DNA from 4 places in the Virgibacillus sp. Bac330 genome. Region 2 is predicted to be linked to each of the others. Evidence: riboswitches for the same ligand, from Rfam matches in the RefSeq annotation. Region 2 holds a riboswitch; each other region holds the start of a gene.

Region 1 (5,081 bases), 1.7 Mb from region 2:
CTAATTAGCACGAACCGCTGGTGACTTAGCTTAGGGCAATGGAGTGAAGTCGCCTAGTTGCTGGGTGCTGAAGCCGGGCGTCGCTATTCTGCTAAATCGGTATCCAACAAAAGCAACAAATTTTATGCTTTCTTATTCTTTGAGAAAAACTTGGATTGTTGCCAAGTCTTATGGCGAATGGCATCGTTTTTCTTATTCTGTAACCCTGTAAACTTTTATCCTCCCTTTAGTGAAGAGGGGGAAACATATAATGGATTAAGAGCTGTTTTTATTCACTTTACGCATGAGCTGATAACGATTTACAGGTCTGCCTACAGTTCCATACTGTAAGACAATTTCAACTGCACCCCTTTTTTCTAAATAATCTAAATACCTTCTTGCGGTAACTCGGGAAATTCCTATACAGGAAGCTGCTTCATCAGCTGAAATAGAACTATTTTTGCGTTCTAATAAGTTGGTAATTTGCTGTAATGTTTGCTTATTCAATCCTTTTGGAAGCGCATTCGCTTTATAGTTTGCTTCTGACCGCTTATTGATCCACATGTCAATCATTTCTTGGTCAACGCTATCGTTGCCATAGAAATGAAGATGATAATCTCGATACTTGTTTAATGCCTCTACTAAACGACTATACTTAAATGGCTTTATAAGATAATCAAACGCCCCATGCTGCATCATATTGCGAACCATTTCCCTATCTTCTGCAGCAGAGATGACAATTACTTCCACATTTATATTGTGATGTCGAAGCGCCTTTATCGTCTGAATTCCATCTTGTTCAGGCATATAAATATCGAGTAATACGAGATTGGGCTGATAGATTTGACAATGCTCGACACCTGTTTTTCCATCTCTTGCAGTAGCGACAACAATGAAACCGTTTACTTTTTCTACCATCTTTTTGTTTACTTCCTGCACCATGGGATCATCTTCAATGATAACAACTTTTACCTCTGTATTTTTACACATTCGTATCTCCCTCTCTTCGGACTTGATCCCGTATTCCCCCTTGTAATAAAATTGTAAAATGAAGCTTTCCTAGTGAAAAAACTTATGATAATGATGCCCGTTCAGCTATCATCCTACCAATCTCTAGCGAAGCTGTTGCAGCGGGCGAAGGTGCATTGCAAACGTGGAGCACATTTTTTCCGGGTATAATAAAAAAGTCATCAAGGAGTGTTCCATCTCGAAGCATAGCTTGTGCGCGTACACCAGATGGAGCTTTTATCATATCTCTGTTTGGATTTCTGGAATAAAACGCTGCAAACTTTTTACAAATAATGCTTTATACAAAGAACGCGACATTTCCATTGCGCCCACCTTTATATTTGCCTTTGCTAATTGCCAAAATCCTGGAAATAACAACGTAGCTAGTACTTCTTTCCTATCTATGTCCCACTTATTGTATCCTTCTTTTTTAAGACTCCATACTGCATTAGGGCCTGCATGCACTTCACCATGAATTCCTCTCGTCAAATGTACGCCTAAAAATGGATACTTTGGGTCTGGTACTGGATAGACCAAATTTTTTACTACATAATGTTTCGTTGCTTTTAATGTAAAATACTCCCCACGAAAAGGGATAATCTTTACATCCGTTAAAATACCCGACTGTTTAACCAATTGGTCGCTATGCAAGCCCGCACAATTGATAACCTTTCTAGCGATCAAAGATTGATGATTCGTATCTATCGTTACTTCAAATCCTTTCTCATTTATTTGATGCGCTTGTGTATTTAAAAACAAATCAACTCCTTGGTTTGCGAGTAACTCTACTAATTTATAAGCCACCTGTTGATAATCCACAATACCTGTTGTCGGTATATACAAGCCTCCTTCTGCTTGAACATATGGCTCATGATCAATAACTTCCTCTCTTTGTAATTTTGTTATTTGTAAACCATTTTTACAACCTCGGTGATACAGTTGATCCATAAACGGTAATTCTCGCTTTCTTGTAGCTACAATGATTTTGCCACAAACTTCATGTTTCACCTCATATTTTTGACAAAATGCAATCATAGAATTTCTACCCTTCACCGCTAATTGGGCCTTTAAGCTACCAGGTTTATAATAAATGCCACTATGAATGACCCCACTGTTCCTCCCTGTTTGATGAGCTGCCCAGGCTGCTTCTTTCTCCAATACGGCAATGGATGAATGCGGATGCTTTGTTTTCAGCTGCCATGCCGTTGCTAAACCTACAATACCTCCACCAATAATAATGTAATCATACATGCACGAATTCCCCCTTTCCTTACTTCAATTAGGTCTCCAATCTGTATATTCAACATATTATCTTAATTAAATAATTATTTCGAATTAAACCAGTCTTTAAACTAAATGTAACAACTTGAAACATAGCTAAAGCAAAAACAGCTGTGCAATTTCACAATCAACATGGTTTTTCGCATCACCATAACCTATTTAGTATGAAATGGACCACCTTTTGCAACCAAATTTAAACAAAAACAGATAGACTGCTATTTTCGATAAGGTAATGGTATTTACTATGCAAGTTACTTATAAGCTTCAAACAAATTGGTTGTGAACGTTGACGTTCTATACTATAATTCACTATAACAAACTATAAAACCGCATAACTATTTGCACTAGGGGAGCTATTTTAGATGGCTGAGAGGATAATTTCTGACCCTTAATACCCGATCTGGATAATACTAGCGTGGGGAAGTGCAGTCAAAACCAGAGAGTACAACATACATAGTCTATTTGGTAAAGACTGCCTTCTTCACGAATGCAGTCTTTTTTGTGGTCTAGGAAATTATAAAATTTTGCAGCTGTGGATAAACTAACTAAGTTATTTAGCCACGTCCGGCGCAAGCGCCCAGCAACTAGGCGACTTCACTCCATTGCCTTACGATAGTTCTAATTAGGAAGGCGACGAAAGACGGGCTTGCCGCAGGGCGACGGCATACTCCTGTTGCAGGAGCATGATTCCTAAAACTTTCGTTGATTCGTTCCACTCGCTACGTTGCTAACCGGGCACACCGAGCCTTTGTTCTATGTGAAAATTTGTTTATAAAAGTTCAAAACGAGTTCCTTTGCGCTTGTAGCACAATTTCATCGCGGTACATTATAAAACTATGATTTATAGAAGGAGGAAGAAAATTGAATAATCCATTTCATACTTGCCACAACAGTAGAATAGCTGGCTGTGATTTTGCCATTTATCCGATGACAGATCAATTTGTGGATGTTATTACAACAGCATTAAAAGAAGTAGACACATCTAAAGTTTGGGTGAAAACAACGGACGTCGGTACATGTGTGAGAGGAAAAATCACCCATGTATTTGATGTCACAAAAGCTTTATTTCTTCATGCCGCACAAACAGGTTACCATGTCGTATTTAGTGGTACCTATTCTATCGGTTGTCCAGGAGATTCTGATGGGGATGTATTTTTAGCTGAAGATGACCGACGATTAAACGAGGCAGAGAGCAAGAAGATCAAACAAGAGGTAGCTGGAAAGTTTTCTCTCTATCCATTAGGTGGCGGCGACTATATGAATCTCATTTACGACCAAATTGAAGCCATGAAAAAGCAAAACATCCGCGTATCCTCCATTCATTACGCCACACGATTAGATGGGGATGGGAAGGATGTATTTAATGGCTTGGAACAAGTCTTTGTCAACATGGAACATAGTGGATCTTCTCACACCGTTATGACGACGACAATATCAGCTAACAGTCCTTCTAAAAAGGATGTGAACAGTGATGACTAACTGGCGTTTAAAAGAAATTATTGTTATGGCTGTTTTATCGGTCGTATTTGGGATTGTCTATTTAGCTTTCCTCCCAGTAGGAAAGCTACTTGTATCATTTATGGGCCCCATTGGTTATGACTTTATTTTTGGAATTTGGTTTATCGTATCCATTATTGCGGCCTATATATTACGTAAACCAGGAGCGGCTTTTCTATCCGAAACAATTGCCGCTACGGTGGAAATGCTCTTAGGCAATGCGATGGGGCCAATCATTATTATTACTGGAATGATCCAAGGGCTTGGTGCAGAGACTGCTTTTGCTGCGACAAGATATAAACGCTATTCCTTATGGGTATTAATGCTTGCAGGAGTTGGAGCAGCGATTTTTAGTTTTGTTTGGGGCTATTTTCGTGGCGGATATGCTGCTTTAAGCACACCTTATGTGATTAGCATGCTCATCGTTAGAATGATCAGTGGCGCAATTATTTCCGGTGTACTTGGAAAAGCAATTAGTGACTCACTAGCTAAGACAGGTGTATTATCTAGTTTTGCCCTTGGAAAGCAAATAGATAAAGCGAGGTCTGTATCATGATTCAAGTGCGCGAACTCACACTTTGGTTTAACGAGCATGAACACCCTACTATCAACAAGCTATCCTTTGATTTGCGTTCTGGCGAAACGATGCTTCTACTCGGACCAAGTGGCAGTGGAAAAAGCACATTAACTTGTTGCTTAAACGGGATTTACCCTCGCGAACTTGATGGGGAAATAGCAGGAGATATCCATATCTTTGGGACTTCGATTCAAGATACGAAACCTGGAGAAATGAGTAAACATGTCGGTGTCGTCTTCCAAGATCCTGAAAGTCAATTTTGTATGTTGACGGTAGAAGATGAGATCGCTTTTGGATTGGAGAACATCGACACACCGAGAGATAAAATTGCCACAAAGATAGACGAAGTATTGCAGATGGTAGGCTTAACCGCTTATAAAGAAGCAAACATTCATTCTCTATCTGGAGGACAAAAGCAAAAGCTCGCGCTAGCATGCATCCTAGCACTTGAACCCGACTTTGTAATTTTAGACGAGCCAACTGCTAATTTAGATCCACTAGCAAAACAGGCATTCATTCAAACGATGAAACATATTCAGGAAGATAAAAAAATTGGGCTCATTGTTATTGAACATCAATTGGACGGGTGGATCTCTTTTATAGAGAGAGCCTTTATTTTATCCAAAGCAGGACATGGTGTATTTGATGGTTCTTTAACAGAAGCGATTACAAAACATGCGGACCTTTTTCAATTAGAAGGCATTGCACTTCCGTCTATTACGGAACTCGCGTTACAAGC
Region 2 (5,081 bases):
CATATGTTTTTTTCGGTATTCTTCCCGCTTCATAACTTAATCGCCCTGATTCAACCGCAAGTTTCATCGCCTTTGCCATTTTAACCGGATCACCCGCTCCAGATACAGCCGTATTTAATAATATTCCGTCAGCGCCTAATTCCATGGCATAACTAGCATCACTTGCTGCTCCAATCCCCGCATCAACAATAACAGGAACATTCGATTGCTCAATAATAAATTGCAAATTTAGCGGATTTACAACTCCTTGCCCAGAGCCAATTGGAGAAGCGCCCGGCATGACTGCATGTACACCAGCTTCTTCTAACTGTCTTGCTAATACGACATCATCCGATGTGTACGTTAAAACGGTAAAACCTTCCTCAAGTAACAGCTTAGATGCTTTCATTGTTTCAAATGGGTCGGGTAATAATGTTTTATCACATCCAATTATCTCTACCTTAATCATATCACAGAGTTCAGATGCTTTCGCTAAACGTGCGATCCGCACTGCTTCTTCTGCCGTTTTAGCTCCAGCTGTATTCGGCAATAAGGTATATTTCTTTAAATCTAATTCTTCCAATAAATTTGGTTCTTTTGCGTCAAAAATATTCATTCTTCTAACAGCAAAGGTTAGAATTTCTGCTTCCGATACATTTACCGCTTCTTTTTGCACTTGAAAACTGGGGTATTTTCCGGTTCCTAACAGTAATCTAGATGCAAATGTTTTATCTCCAATTTGTAACATTGGTTTAACCTCCCCCTACAAAATGAACAATTTCAATTCTATCTCCGTCTTCCAAAATCGTCTGTGAATAATCTGTTTTGCGAATAATTTCTTTGTTTTTTTCTACTGCCGCTACTTTTTCTTCGATGTCATAAGCTTCTAACAAATCAAGCATTGTCATCGTATCTTTGGCAAAATGCAATGTCTCTCCATTCACGTGCAGTTCCACACCATATCCTCCTCTCTTTTATAGCAATATAGAAAAAGCCAAAAATGTGAATGCATCATCCTAGCAAAACATAGGCTCCCCATAAAAAAACTTGATCTGAAGCTAGTTTTTTATAAAATACATCTTCGACTTAATAGTGCGTATCTTCGGAAATATCTTTCTAGTTTTAGCTATTAACCATCGCTAAACGCTGGGGAGACACTAGGTTTCCAATATTTTTTTGGCTTTGATTCATTATTAGGTCACCAATTAATTGCGCCGTTGCAGGTGCCAACAATACCCCATTTCGATAATGCCCAGTAGCATAATAAAGACCTGGTAAATAAGGATGCTCTCCAATAACAGGGATCCCATCTTCTGTTCCAGGTCGCACACCTGTTAAAAAGGAATCTATCCTAGCATTACGAAAGGATGGAAAAATAGTATTAAAATGCGTTAGCAAAGATTCAATTCCTCCCACAGAAATATAGGACGATTGATTGTAACGTTCGGAAGTTGCGCCAATAACATAGCGACCATCTCGTTTTGGTACAAGGTAAAAATCCTTACAAAAGAGTGTCTGTTTTAACTGAATATCGCTAGAAATAACGGATAAACATTCCCCCTTTACTGGTATCATTGGATTAACTAGCCCCATTGCTGTAAACCATCGCCCACTCTCAGCCCCTGTAGCAATTACTACGCGCTCAGCTGTTATCAAACCTTCATCTGTATCCAAGTGAAAAGTTTTGCCAACGTGGTTTATGTTCCATACATGACAGTCCTCTTTCACCTTGCCTCCTTTTGCAATAGCCCCTTGTTTAAAAGCTTCACAAACTCGTGAGGGTTCCACGTGCCCATCCGTCTCCATGTAAATGCCAGCAATCGCTTCTTTGCCTAACATGGGATACCATGCTTTCAGTTGCCTTTGGTCCACCCATTCTAAATTTGGGAAAGCTTGTCGCTTTAATTCTATTGCTTGTTTTTCCTGTTCATGAAAAGCGAGCTCCACCATGCCTCCAGAAGCTAACTGAATATCGATAGATGTTAGTTGATACAATTCCCAATTTAATTCCTGATACATATCTCTACTAGATTGACAAAATTTATAAAACTCATTTGCATTACTATTTTCCGTATGTACACCTAACATTCCGGCAGCTGCTTTTGTCGCCTTTCTTCCACTTTGCTGTTTTTCAACAACAAGGGTAGTTACATTATTTTTATTTAATTGATACGAAACAGCATGACCAATAATTCCACCGCCAACAACGACAACTTCATAATGATCCTTCAATTTTCTCTACCTCCTTACGTAGGCTCATAGCAGCTGTTTTTGGACAAGTTGCACTAAAAATCCCCGACATGACAGCAACACCTGTTACCCCAATATCTTTAAAATGGGATATTCTATCTCCTGTTATCCCACCAATTGCAATGACTGGGATTGTAAGTGCATGAATGATTTGTTCCAATTGGTATAATCCTCTTGGTTTTATGCCTGGTTTACTATTTGTTTGATAAATATGTCCAAACATCACATAGTCTGCCCCATTATCTTCAGCATATTTTGCCGCTTCCAAAGAGTGAACAGAACTCCCCACCCTTAAAGAGGGAAATAAGCGCTTTATCTCCCCTATATTTGTGCAGTATTCAGGTAAATGCAATTGATTTACTCCCGTTAAAAACGGAATTTTAACATGCGTATGAATACAAAGTACTTCTTTTGGAACACCGCCGTTTATTAATACCTGCACAAATTGCAAATATTCGAATCTCGATTTCTGTTTTTCTCTTAAAATGATGTGATCTACGAAAGGAGCAATTGCTAGTATTGTATTGATTAATTTTGTCTCTTCCGTTTCTCCATTCGTTACCGCATATAATTGCATTAGGTCCCCTCCTATTCGTTTAATCCAGTTTTGTGGAAAAATGGAAGGCTTTTTATACAACACATCTTGACATGAAAAGCGAATGCTTTTCATGATGATAGAGACTACCTTATGCGTTCCAAGGATTTTCTTATAGTGGAACAAAGGCTCGGGGCGCCCGGTTAGCAACGTAGCGACTGGAACGAATCAACGAAAGTTTTAGGAATCATGCTCCTGCAACAGGAGTATGTCGGCGCCCTCCGGCAAGCCCGTCTTTAGTCGGCCTTCCTATTTAGAACGAACCGATGATGACTTATCCCGTAGGGCAATTTCGCGAAGTCGCCTAGTTGAAGGCGCTGGAGCCGGACGTGGCTAAATAACTTAGTTAGTTTACCCATAGCTGCTAAAATTTTATAATTTCCTAGACCGGAACAAAAAAATGTCACTTTCTCCAACGTCGGAAAAAGTGACATGTATACACATATATAGAAGCAAGACTATGTACAGTAAATAGTCTTACAGTCACTTTCCTCCGCTGGTTTGTTAGCCAGTTCAGGTTCAAAGAGTCCCAACGTTGCACGTTGATCTCAGCCATTAAAAATGGCACCCCTAGCGATTTCAAATATTCATCATTTTATTAACTTCTACCTTACAGCACATAAAACCATATGTCCAGCATTTTCCTTCCATTACCTTTAAAGTACTTAAAACTTCGGCTCCAGACTGGGAACATGTCTAATAACTCTAAGTGTCAAATCCGCAATTCGCTTTCGGTAGTATCAGTAACAATGAAATCAATGTAAAAAATCAAAACAACATTTCTTATACATATATAGGTATAAAACTATTCATCTTATAACTTCTCTGTTATACTAATCTCGAATTGAACAAATAGGGGGATGAAAAATGAGTAAAGATTTAATTGAACAATTTGCGTTGAATCGTAACATGCTGTTTATTGAACTAGATAAGCTAGATGAATCACTAATTGACGAACAATTAGACGAACTAAATAATACGGTACATTGGCATATCGGACATATTTTAACTGTTGCGGAGCAATTTCTATTTGGTTTCCCGAACCAAACAAAGCATTTACCAGAGGAATTTATTTCTCTATTTGGAAACGGTACAAAACCTGCTGATTGGCCAAATAATGTGCCATCCCTTACAGAATTAAGAGAAAAACTACAACAACAAATGGAGCGTGCTATGAAACTGGACGCGGAATATTTTGCTACGCCATTGGAAAAACCTTTTCTAGGGCAAGATACAATCGGCGGACTAGCAAAAGTTGCTACATTCCATGAAGCACATCATACTGGTCAGATACATACAATTCATTTAATCGCTGCAAAAAGAAAATGACTTGCACTTGTAGGGGGATAGGGGAGTTTTCCCCCTACCATTTCTCTCAATAAAGACCATTCATTTTTATATGCTTATTTTTCCTTCACTTCACCTTTTCTTCACATAGAAATCGTAAAACTTGTTCTCTACAGTAGTTGATAACCGTATTTATCCAGTACCCACATTGGAAGTTCCATTCGCGATGTCATGAACGGATCAACAATTTGACAAATTTTTAAATCTGCTCCCACAGATAGAAACATTGCTGCTTCATGCGCTTCCATTTTCAGTATATTCACAAGAAAAGTATGCATATGTTTCGTTGCTTGCTTAGAAGCTTCATCTAGCGTTTCACGAGACGCTATCGTCATTACGTGTTTGTCATCAGCTAAAAAGGGAAGTGGATAAGGTTGTCCTTTAATTACGCTAACTTTAACTGTAATTTCAGCAGCAATTTCTAATCCACAAATAACTACCTCACCATCTCCCATAACTGCGTGTACATCTCCCATTGCCAAAAGAGCCCCTTCTACATTTACCGGTAAATAAAGGGAAGATCCTATTCCAATTCGTTTACAATCCATATTTCCACCGTGATCTTTTGGCGTTCCTGTTGGCACATCTTCATCAAGTGGAGCAGTTCCAATAACTCCAATCATAGGTTTTATCGGTAATTGTAGAGTTTCATTAAAAATAGCTTTCCCATCATGTATAGAAATAATTTTTGTTTTTTCATCAGTAAAACTACCTGCTAAAGCCCCCATTTTTGGTGTGATGGACATTAAGCCTTGGTTAGCAATTTGAATATCCAATATATCCACTTTTAATGTATCTCCTAGTCTGGCGTCTTCCACAAACAACGGTCCTGTCGCTGGATTAATTTTATCCCACCCGACGGTGTGGAATAAATCATCTTCACTTTTCATTTCGTTACTAAAACAATCGT
Region 3 (5,081 bases), 310 kb from region 2:
CGCTGTGGAAACCTGCGTACATCTGGATTCGCAGATTTGACGATAGATCTATTCCGTAAATACATACAGTGTCGTTGTTGCTAATAGTTTAATTGTATAATTTTTCCAAATGGACAGACCACCTTTGTTTAGCCTTTGTCTTTTTGGCAAAAAATCCTGCAAAGATGTTTACTGAATTTTCAAACCACATTTATGCAATGCTAGTGGTTTATAGTATAAGAAAAACTATGCCATTCGCCATAAGACTTGGCGACAAGCCAAGTTTATCTACTTGGTTTGGCTTCCTTTATAGTTTTGCGATTGCTTCTTCTATATCGGGAGCTTTAGTAATTGCCGATATAACAGAAACGCCATCAGCGCCCGCTTCCATAACAGCTGCCGCATTTTCCGTGTTAATTCCGCCTATCCCAACAATTGGCATGTTGGGGTACAGCCGTTTTATTTCTGTTATAAAGCCTGTACCTACTGCCATCTTTGCATCTTCTTTTGTCGAAGTCGGGAAAATGGGGCCGACGCCAAGATAGTCAACGTAATCCAGCGGGCTGGCATGCAGTTCTTCTAGGTTAGAAACAGAAAGTCCAATCCATTTATTTGGAAACTGTTGGCGCAATTCTTTTGCGTCTTTATCATCTTGACCGACATGTATGCCATCAGTCTCTAAAACTTCTGTTAACTCTACATCATCATTGATAAAAAACGGAATGTTATGTTGACAACAGATAGCGCGCAATTCTTTTCCTAATTGTATTTTTTGGTTGCCAGATAAAGCATCAGATCCTTTTTCGCGATATTGAAAAGCTGTAATACCTGCCTGAATCGCTTCTCTTAAAACTTGCTTCGGGTCTCGATCACAATTTTGGCTTCCCATGATGAAATATTTACGTAAAGCTGTTTGTAAATGCAAGCCTCTAGCCTCCTTATTTACTTAACGTTTAGCTTTTGCGAAAGGAAAGTTTTTCTACATATTATTTGGTGTTAAGTTGATCTATTTCATTGGACAATGCGTCAATAAAGGCCGGAAGAAAGCTGCCAGAACCTTGAACATGCTCTTGTTTAGCAGCATACTCGGCTGCTAATCCATAAAATTGTACGGCTGCAAATGCTTGTTCTTCTACTTTCGCATCTGTAGTTAGACAAGCAGCTATAATAGAGCCTAGCAAACAACCAGCACCTGTAATTTTTTCCAAATAGACATGCCCGCTTCTGTTTTCTATTACTGTTTCATTGTTACTACAAATATAGTCCGTCTCTCCTGTTACTACAGCAGTCGTATGATACATGTTGGCTACTTTTTTAGCAATCTCTTTGCCATCACCATCTCCGACAGATTCTACCCCCTTTACTTCCCATGGCATATCAACTAGCTTAGCCATTTCGCCTGCATTTCCTTTAATAACAGTAAATTGTACTTCTTGTAATAATTGTTTAACGACATCTTTACGAAATGATGTGGCGCCAATGCCAACAGGGTCTAGTACTACTGGGATGTCTTTTTTGTTGGCGGCTTTACCAGCAAGCTTCATTGCTGGTAGCTCTGTCAATGTTGATGTACCAATATTTATAAGCACACCATTAGAAATGGACGCCATTTCTTCTGCTTCTTCTGTTGCTTTTGCCATAATCGGTGAAGCCCCAAAAGCTAGTAAACCATTAGCAGTAAAATTCATCACGACTTCATTTGTCAAATTGTGAATTAACGGATTGGCCTCCCTAACTTGCTCTATAATTGATGTATTCATTGTTTCACCCTTTCTTCACGAATTCCCCAATGGTTGGTAGGGCCGTTCCCAGCGCCTAATGGGAAAGAATGCTTAATAGCTGCTGTAACAAATTGTTTAGCCTCTTTTACCGCTTCATATAACGGCAGGCCTTTAGCTAAATGAGCGGTAATGGCTGCCGAGTACGTACAACCAGTGCCATGCGTACTTGTTGTGTCAAAGCGTTTGGAGTGAAAGGTATGCATCTTATGTCCATCATATAAATAGTCAATGGCATCTCCATGCATATGTCCACCTTTTACTAGGGCAGCCCGAGCACCATGTTTATCCACCATTTCTTTGGCTGCTTCTTGTAAATCGTTAACATCATGGATTTTGTTGCCAGTAATAAATTCTGCTTCTGGAATATTTGGCGTAACAACAGTTGCTAAAGGTAGAAGCTGTTCTTTTAAATAATCTCTTGCTTCTTCGGCAATTAAAGGATCGCCGCTAGTAGCAACCATAACAGGGTCCATGACGTAGTATGCGTCTGTACTAGTAAGTTGTTTTTGGATGACGCGCATCATCGATTCATTGGCAATCATGCCTGTTTTTAGACTGTGTACAGGCATGTCAGAAAAAACAGATTGCAATTGCTCATCTATCATATCAATAGGGATATGGTGGACATTTTGTACACCAGTTGTATTTTGTGCAACAATCGATGTGATGACGGACATACCATAAACAGTTAACTCTTGAAATGTTTTCAGATCTGCCTGAATACCTGCACCTCCACTTGGGTCAGTTCCTGCAATCGTTAATGCACATGGAATTGGTTTCAAATTATTCGCTTCCTTTCTTTATATAATTGCCAGTATATTTCGTGAACCATGATGGCTCATTTTCGAGCGAACTACTATCTAGAATGATTCCCAAACATATAAATAGTTATCATATAGTCTTGGACTTAAAGCCAGTTTATTACTGCCTTTGTATACGAATCAGCTTATCTGTATTCACGCGTGAAACAATAAACCACCCTAAAAAAGCTCCAGAAATGCTACTTGCTAAAAATGACGGGACAAAGAATAGAGCTCCGGCACTACTGTCCATGAATAAGCGAGCAATGGGTACGGCAAGCAAGGATCCTACAATTCCAGTCCCTATACTTTCTCCAATGACAGCCCATCGTTTCTTCTCAAATCTACGATACAGTAAACCTGCAAACCATGCTCCTACCATGGCTCCTGGAAATGCTAATAAAGTTCCAAGTCCTAGCATATTTCGTAACAGACCAATCATAAAAGCTATTATTACAGCAGGTCCAGGTCCTAACGTAATAGCTGCCATCACATTAACAGCATGTTGCACGGGGTACGCTTTGGCAAATCCAGCAGGGAACCAAAGAAATTGTGCTGCTAGTGTGCCAATAGCAACAAAGACAGCCATTAATGTTAATGTGTATGTTTTTTTCATAGCATCACCTTGCTTTTGTCTATTTTACTAAGAGGAAAGTAGTGAAGAACAGCATTTTTAATAGAAGTTGCTGTAAGGTTTCTTTCATTCTAAACGAGAAGTCGTTGTCGACGAATAGAATAGAACAAAAGGAACAAGCATAACGCCATGTTACTCATCCTATAAACCTTATCTTTTCCTAACATGCAAAAAAAGTCAGACCCCAGACAGAACCTGACTTAGAAGAAGAAATATAGAAAGAGAATCTCTACTACTTCCCTCCGCTGGTCTTAACCAGATCAGGTCAATAAGAGTCAGAAGCTATTGCTTCTTCTCAGCCCATGATAGGCTCCCCTAGTAGTTCTTATAAAATATTCTACTAAAATATTAAACGCTAACACATCAAGCTTAACAAAATGGTAGATGTTTGTCATGGAAAAAGCTAGTACCTTTCCGCATCTTTATTACCTTGAATTGTACTTGCGTGGTTTAGAGATAGTTGTAAAGGGAAAATAATTGCCTGTTTTGAATAATGGCCTGCAAATCCACTTTCTATAAAATTACGGTCCATCTTTTATAGATGAAGTTAAAACATATTCAAAACTTTTAAAAGAAAGGTTAATAATTTCATGTGGACATGAATATGATAAGCATTACAAGATGGTTCTAAAATCCTAGTTTTTCATCGGTATATTAGAAACGCTTTCATGAAGAGGTGGTGATCTACTCCATGAGATTATAGAAGGATAAATCAGAAAGTGAAAGGAGGGGGAACAAATCTATTACAAAATAAGTAAATGCAAGATATTCCTTACAGGTGATAATGAACCGGGGAAAAAACTGTTTCAATAGACTGAATTTTTAGTTTGTTAACAAGATACCTATTTGCGAGTTTAAAATGTAAAGGCATGACAACATCCACCGCAAATATATGGCAAGAAACTATCTATTTCTAAAGTTGAGGTGCTTTAGAGTGGTGGAAATTTGTAAGAAACGAGGTGAAATCAGAATGTCCAAAGAAGTCATACTGGAACTAAAAGATGTCCATACGCATTTTTTTACGGAAAAAGGGGAGGTTCCCGCTGTGAATGGGGTTCGTTTATCTGTATGTAAAGGAGAGGTCGTTGGTATTGTTGGAGAATCGGGCTGTGGAAAAAGCGTCACATCCTTATCCATCATGCAATTAATACCTAGCCCGCCTGGCAAAATTGTAAGTGGTGACATTTATTTTAAAGGGGAAAATATCGTATCAGCTTCTCCTAAAAGAATGAAACAGATACGGGGAAATGAAATTGCTATGATTTTTCAGGAACCAATGACATCTTTAGATCCTTTATTTACCATTGGTAATCAAATGATAGAAGCGATTCGACTACACGAAAAAACAAGCAAAAAAGAAGCGCGTAACAAAGCGATTACATTATTAGAACTTGTTGGAATTCCTAGGGCAAATGCTATTGTCGCTAGTTATCCGCATCAATTATCAGGTGGAATGCGACAGCGGGTCATGATTGCAATGGCGATGGCTTGCGAACCAGATTTGTTAATAGCGGATGAACCAACAACAGCACTTGATGTAACGATACAGGCACAAATACTCGATTTAATGCGACAGTTAAATCAAGAAAAGCAGACAGCTATTCTGTTCATCACACATGATTTAGGTGTCGTTGCAGAGATTTGTGATCGCGTCGCAGTGATGTATGCTGGGCAAATCATCGAAGAAGGGACGACGAGAGAAATATTAAAATATCCTAACCACCCCTATACAAAAGGATTAATTCGTTCATTACCAAATGTGAAGAAAACAGAACAACAATTATATTCTATTCCAGGTACGGTTCCTAAGCCACAGAAGGAAAAGATAGGTTGTCGTTTTGCACCTCGTTGTGAATGGGCATTTGCACCATGTTTTCAAGCAAACCC
Region 4 (5,081 bases), 140 kb from region 2:
TTTTGTGGATGGTGATTGGTTAATTGGTGAAGATGTATATACACCTGGTATTGAAGGGGATGCACTACGCAGTTTAGCTAACCCAACAAGGTATAATCAGCCAGATCATATGAACGATTATCAACATTTACCAAACACCCGAGACGGTGATTGGGGTGGAGTTCATATTAATAGTGGAATTCCGAATAAAGCGGCTTATTTCACTGTTCATGGTATAGGTGTAAGTAAGGCGGAACAAGTTTATTATCGTGCATTAACGACCTATTTAACGCCGAATAGTAGTTTCCAAGATGCAAGGCAAGCACTCGTTCAATCTGCTCAAGATTTGTATGGGGAAAGCGCTGCTCAGGAAGTTGCTCGTGCGTGGGACCGCGTTGGTGTAAACTAATAAAAAGGTAAAGAATGAATTTGAGGTACAAATGAGTGAGAAAACAGCAGGTCGAATGTTGTCAAGGCGTGATGGCTCAAAAAGCATAAGCTGTTGCTTTTTGAGCCTGCTGTTTTGCATGTGAACAGTTTTGGGTTCATCTGTCTGATTTGGCGACACATTTGCTTGGTACGATGAAACACGAAGTAGTGATCGTTATAAAGATAGATAGATTGATAAATAGGTATTTATCTTCACTAGTGTATGGAAGCGGCAGGTAGTTTAAGAGGTTTTACATGGAGTAGCGGTCCATGATAGCATGTTTGGCTCATCAATTGTGCTCGCCAAGCTCCATGTCAAACCACCTACGATTCTTTCTTTTGGCTATACTACCAACATGACATAACGAGGATCCTCGTTTTATCTTTCTATATCTTTCAAACGAACTTTATTTAAAGTACATGAAAATGAGTCATCACTCGCTCTCTAGTTGTAGACATGTTAGATATACTTCTTTGACTTTGACAGGTCATTGCTCCGTATATGAGACATGTCTTTTTAACGTCGAAAAACTATCACCAACATGAGGAATGTGCGTAGGTGGCTAGGGTATGCGAACGCTGGTGAAAGAAACACGCTCGATATGAGTGCCGGAATTAGAAATACAATGGATATGTGCGTGTTAGAAACAACGTACGCTTAATATTGGAGTTCTGAAACTAAAGATAAGTCCTAGGGTGCTGGAATCAGAAAAAGGCGCCTAGACGATAGGAATGCAAGCACTGATGAAATACGCATATCGATACAAACGTTTTAATATGCGTCCCCAATTGAGAAATTTGCACAACCTCTAGAATAATTTAAGAAGTTAGCTTTATTTTTCTGACTATTTATGTGAACACGACTTGTTGTTGAAAAAATTTTTGGTTTATAAAGAATCTAAAAACTGTTCAAAGAACAATTTATCGCTTATAATAGATGAAAATCATATATATAGAAACCACAAGGGGAGCCATTTGGCTGAGATGAAACGAAATGTTTGAGACCCTTTGAACCTGTTTAGTTAGCACTTGCGTAGGGATGTGGACAACAATGTTTAGGTTTATGCATAAAATGCTAGTTCGATTTAGGTGCAGGAAGATCCTGTATGTAAAGCGGGCATTTGTAAGCATTTACCTTCTACACAATAAATGAACAACTACGTCGAACAATGATGCTTCCCTTGGGGTTTCCGTGAAAGGGGAGCTTTTTTAATGAAAAATATTCGCTTATTAGTAATGGTTGAGGCGGCTTTTTTTGCAGCATTCGCAATGATTTTGGATTTTCTTCCTTCCATTAAATTATCACCAGCTATATCCATTTCTTTTGCTATGGTACCCATATTTATTCTTGCATTTCGGAGGGGGATGCTAGCAGGGATATTAGCGGGTTTCTTATGGGGGTTGTTACAGGTGATGCTCGGTGATGCAACAATTCTCACACCGACCCAATTTTTAATTGAATATTTTATTGCTTTTGCTAGCGTTGGTTTTGCAGGATTACTCTCGCCATTCATTCAAAAAAGTTTTGCAAATGGACGTAAAAAAGTGGCCTTGACATGGGGGGTAGCAGCAGTGTTTGTGGGCAGCATGGCAAGGTATTTTTGGCATTTTCTTGCAGGTGTCATTTTCTGGGGGGATTACGCTCCTAAGGGAACTTCGCCACTCGTTTATTCTTTTATCGCCAATGGCACGACTTTTGTAGGTGCATTTGTTTTTTGCGCAATTGTTTTAGTGGTGATTTTAGGTAGTGCTCCGCGGTTAGTACAAGCGGAAACAGTTACATTGAAAAATCTAAAAAAAGCTTCTTAAATCTAGTTGAATTCTTTTTCAGACTACAAAAGAAAAGACGAGAGCAGCAGTTTTATTTCAACTCATGCTTTAAGAAGGGGAAGATCTAAGCTGGTGCCTAAATCCCTGGTTAGTTATGCCAATTAACTGGAGTTAAAAGATGTTACCGTTACAATAATTAGAATTATAAGTCTCTGAATAGGAAACGAAAAGCAAATTATAAAAACTGTTGCAAATCGTTTTTGTTAAACGTCTGCAACAGTTTTGGTTTTTAGAACGGATTCGTAGCCCATTGTAACGACTGTTTAATAAACATTCTCGGATGCAATTTTAATTGGGCTACCATGTATTCAGCTAAATCTTCGGGTTGCATGTATTTATCGTCATTTTTCTCCGCTAACTTTTCGCCGAAAGCAAGCTCTGTAGCAACAAGGCTTGGATTTAATGTGAAAACGCGAATGTTATTTCTGCGCACTTCTTGCATTAAAGCTTCGGACATACCTTGAATGGCAAATTTGGAAGCGCTGTAAGAAGTCGAACCTGCTGTCCCTTTTAATCCGTTACTGGAAGAGATCATAATAATATCGCCTTGATTCTTCTTGAGCATATGTGGTAAGACGGCGCGAGTAACGTGATACGTACCGAAAACATTCACTTCTATAGTTTGTTTCCACGTTTCTGGATCCATTTCTAGAAAATCGCCATATGCTCCAATACCTGCATTATTTATTAAAATATCTGCAGACCCAAGCGACGTTTCTAGCTTCGCAACAGCTTCCTCTACTTCTTCCAACTTTGCTATATTAGCAACAGCATAACTGGTATTAACGCCATATGTTTCTACTTCTCTTGCAACAGCTTCCAATTTGGATTCCGTACGCGCAATGAAGCCTACATGAACACCTTCCTTAGCAAGAGCAAGTGCAGTTGCTCTTCCAATACCGCTACCAGCACCTGTAATATACGCCGTCTTTCCTTTAATTTGTTGCCCCATCATAAGCCACCCCTCTCCATTGATTATTACTTGTATTGTAAGTATATCTATTTGAAAGAATAGATTCAAACTACACATTTCTATCATTAGAAAATCACTCCCACACGTCGGAAATCGCTCAAGCACGTTGAAAAAGCGCTCAAGCACGTCGAAAAGTAGCTCGTCGTGATCCGAAAATCGCTCATGAACGAGTAAAAGTAGCTCGCCATGATCCGAGAATCGCTCAATCACGTCGAAAAGTAGCTCGCCATGATCCAGAAATCGCTCAATCACGTTGAAAAAGCGCTCGCCGTGATCCGAGAATCGCTCAATCACGTCGAAAAGTAGCTCGCCATGATCCAGAAATCGCTCATGAACGAGTAAAAGTCGTTCGCCGTAATCCGAAAATTGCTCAAGCACGTTGAAAAAGCGCTCGTCGTGATCCGAAAAGCGCTCAAGCACGTCGAAAAAGCGCTCGCCGTGATCCGAGAATCGCTCATGAACGAGTAAAAGTCGCTCGCCATGATCCTGAAATCGCTCATGAACGAGTAAAAGTCGCTCGCCGTGATCCAGAAATCGCTCAAGCACGTTGAAAAAGCGCTCGCCGTAATCCAAAAATCGCTCAAGCACGTTGAAAAAGCGCTCGCTGTGATCCGAGAATCGCTCAAGCACGTCGAAAAGTAGCTCGTCGTGATCCGAAAATCGCTCATGAACGAGTAAAAGTAGCTCGCCATGATCCGAGAATCGCTCAATCACGTCGAAAAAGCGCTCGCCGTGATCCGAAAAGCGCTCATGAACGAGTAAAAGTCGCTCGTCTCCTGGTTAAGTACGTTTAACGCTATAAGGAAGTAGCCGGTTTAAAATAAGTTACTTTTAAACGAAAAAGAAGACTGAATAACTATCATTATCTCTAGTACTCTTTGCTATATTCAATATTCATTTATATTTTAATTATTTAAAAATGCATCGATTAATGGCATTTACTGAATGACGTATTATTGCTTCTCCCTAATATAGAACGTTTAAACAACAAATTGCTCACTCTAAATGTAAACTATCACGTTAGTGAAGTTGACAATATTCTTTTTTCCAAGTACAATTTTGAAAAAACATGAACGTTTATGTGAAATGGGGGGATTTATTAACATGGAACAGCAACGAAAAAGACTTCGCCTCATGCTTAACTGTGCTTTGTTTGCAGCACTCACAGCTATTTTGGCACAAATAGAAATACCATTACCACTAATACCGATAAGTGGACAAACTTTAGCAGTCGGAATTACGGCAACTATTTTAGGCAGTAAACAAGGTGCGTTAGCGATGATTTGCTATGCGGTAATTGGAGGTGCAGGGGTGCCTGTTTTTGCTGGCTTTAGCGGTGGCGCACATGTGTTAGTCGGCCCTTCAGGAGGATATATTTTTGGTTTTATTGCTACAGCATATGTTACAGGTTTCATTCTCGAAAAGACAAGCTTTCGTTTCCAAAATGCTTTAATTGCAAATATAATAGGTATGTTTATTACATTAGCATTTGGGACAACGCAATTGAAAATTATTTTAGATCTTTCATGGAATGCAGCATTAGTAGCTGGGGTCTATCCATTTATCATCGTTGGATTGATGAAAGCTGCATTAGCTAGCTGGATAGGAATCGCTGTACGAAAACGTCTCGTACATGCTAATTTAATTTTGGAAACGAAACAAGAGGTAGTATAAATAAGGAAGAATAAATTTGTTAAACAAATGAGCCATTATTAGAAATTGCCTATTGGAAAAAACTGGACGAGTGGCTTTTCACATTTTTTAAAAAGCCCTTCTTCGAAAAAGCGCTCGCCTCGAATGTAAAATCGCTCATTTCGAATGAAAAATCGCTCGCCCCGAGCGTAAAGGCGCTCATCCCGAATGAAAAAGC

The links. Region 2 has a riboswitch for thiamine pyrophosphate ahead of D9780_RS02345 (thiamine phosphate synthase). Riboswitches for the same ligand answer to the same signal wherever they lie in the genome.
Region 1: another riboswitch for thiamine pyrophosphate. It lies ahead of D9780_RS15565 (YkoF family thiamine/hydroxymethylpyrimidine-binding protein); the one in region 2 lies ahead of D9780_RS02345 (thiamine phosphate synthase).
Region 3: another riboswitch for thiamine pyrophosphate. It lies ahead of thiW (energy coupling factor transporter S component ThiW); the one in region 2 lies ahead of D9780_RS02345 (thiamine phosphate synthase).
Region 4: another riboswitch for thiamine pyrophosphate. It lies ahead of thiT (energy-coupled thiamine transporter ThiT); the one in region 2 lies ahead of D9780_RS02345 (thiamine phosphate synthase).

What each region holds. Positions count from the first base shown of each region.
Region 1 is NZ_CP033048.1:3,330,715-3,335,795, forward strand. It holds gene D9780_RS15555 (response regulator) at 256-969, opposite strand; partial or broken gene lhgO (L-2-hydroxyglutarate oxidase) at 1,052-2,238, opposite strand; TPP riboswitch at 2,605-2,707, shown strand; gene D9780_RS15565 (YkoF family thiamine/hydroxymethylpyrimidine-binding protein) at 3,130-3,747, shown strand; gene D9780_RS15570 (ECF transporter S component) at 3,740-4,321, shown strand; gene D9780_RS15575 (ABC transporter ATP-binding protein) at 4,318-5,081, shown strand, end outside.
Region 2 is NZ_CP033048.1:524,746-529,826, reverse strand. It holds gene D9780_RS02360 (thiazole synthase) at 1-727, opposite strand, end outside; gene thiS (sulfur carrier protein ThiS) at 732-935, opposite strand; gene thiO (glycine oxidase ThiO) at 1,102-2,211, opposite strand; gene D9780_RS02345 (thiamine phosphate synthase) at 2,195-2,806, opposite strand; TPP riboswitch at 3,296-3,406, opposite strand; gene D9780_RS02340 (DinB family protein) at 3,692-4,153, shown strand; gene D9780_RS02335 (acetamidase/formamidase family protein) at 4,282-5,081, opposite strand, start outside.
Region 3 is NZ_CP033048.1:215,529-220,609, forward strand. It holds gene D9780_RS00930 (IS4 family transposase) at 1-59, shown strand, start outside; gene thiE (thiamine phosphate synthase) at 287-868, opposite strand; gene thiM (hydroxyethylthiazole kinase) at 966-1,739, opposite strand; gene thiD (bifunctional hydroxymethylpyrimidine kinase/phosphomethylpyrimidine kinase) at 1,736-2,542, opposite strand; gene thiW (energy coupling factor transporter S component ThiW) at 2,682-3,176, opposite strand; TPP riboswitch at 3,415-3,521, opposite strand; gene D9780_RS00955 (ABC transporter ATP-binding protein) at 4,165-5,081, shown strand, end outside.
Region 4 is NZ_CP033048.1:386,683-391,763, forward strand. It holds gene D9780_RS01710 (M4 family metallopeptidase) at 1-388, shown strand, start outside; TPP riboswitch at 1,363-1,465, shown strand; gene thiT (energy-coupled thiamine transporter ThiT) at 1,621-2,217, shown strand; gene D9780_RS01720 (3-ketoacyl-ACP reductase) at 2,468-3,190, opposite strand; gene D9780_RS01725 (biotin transporter BioY) at 4,316-4,885, shown strand.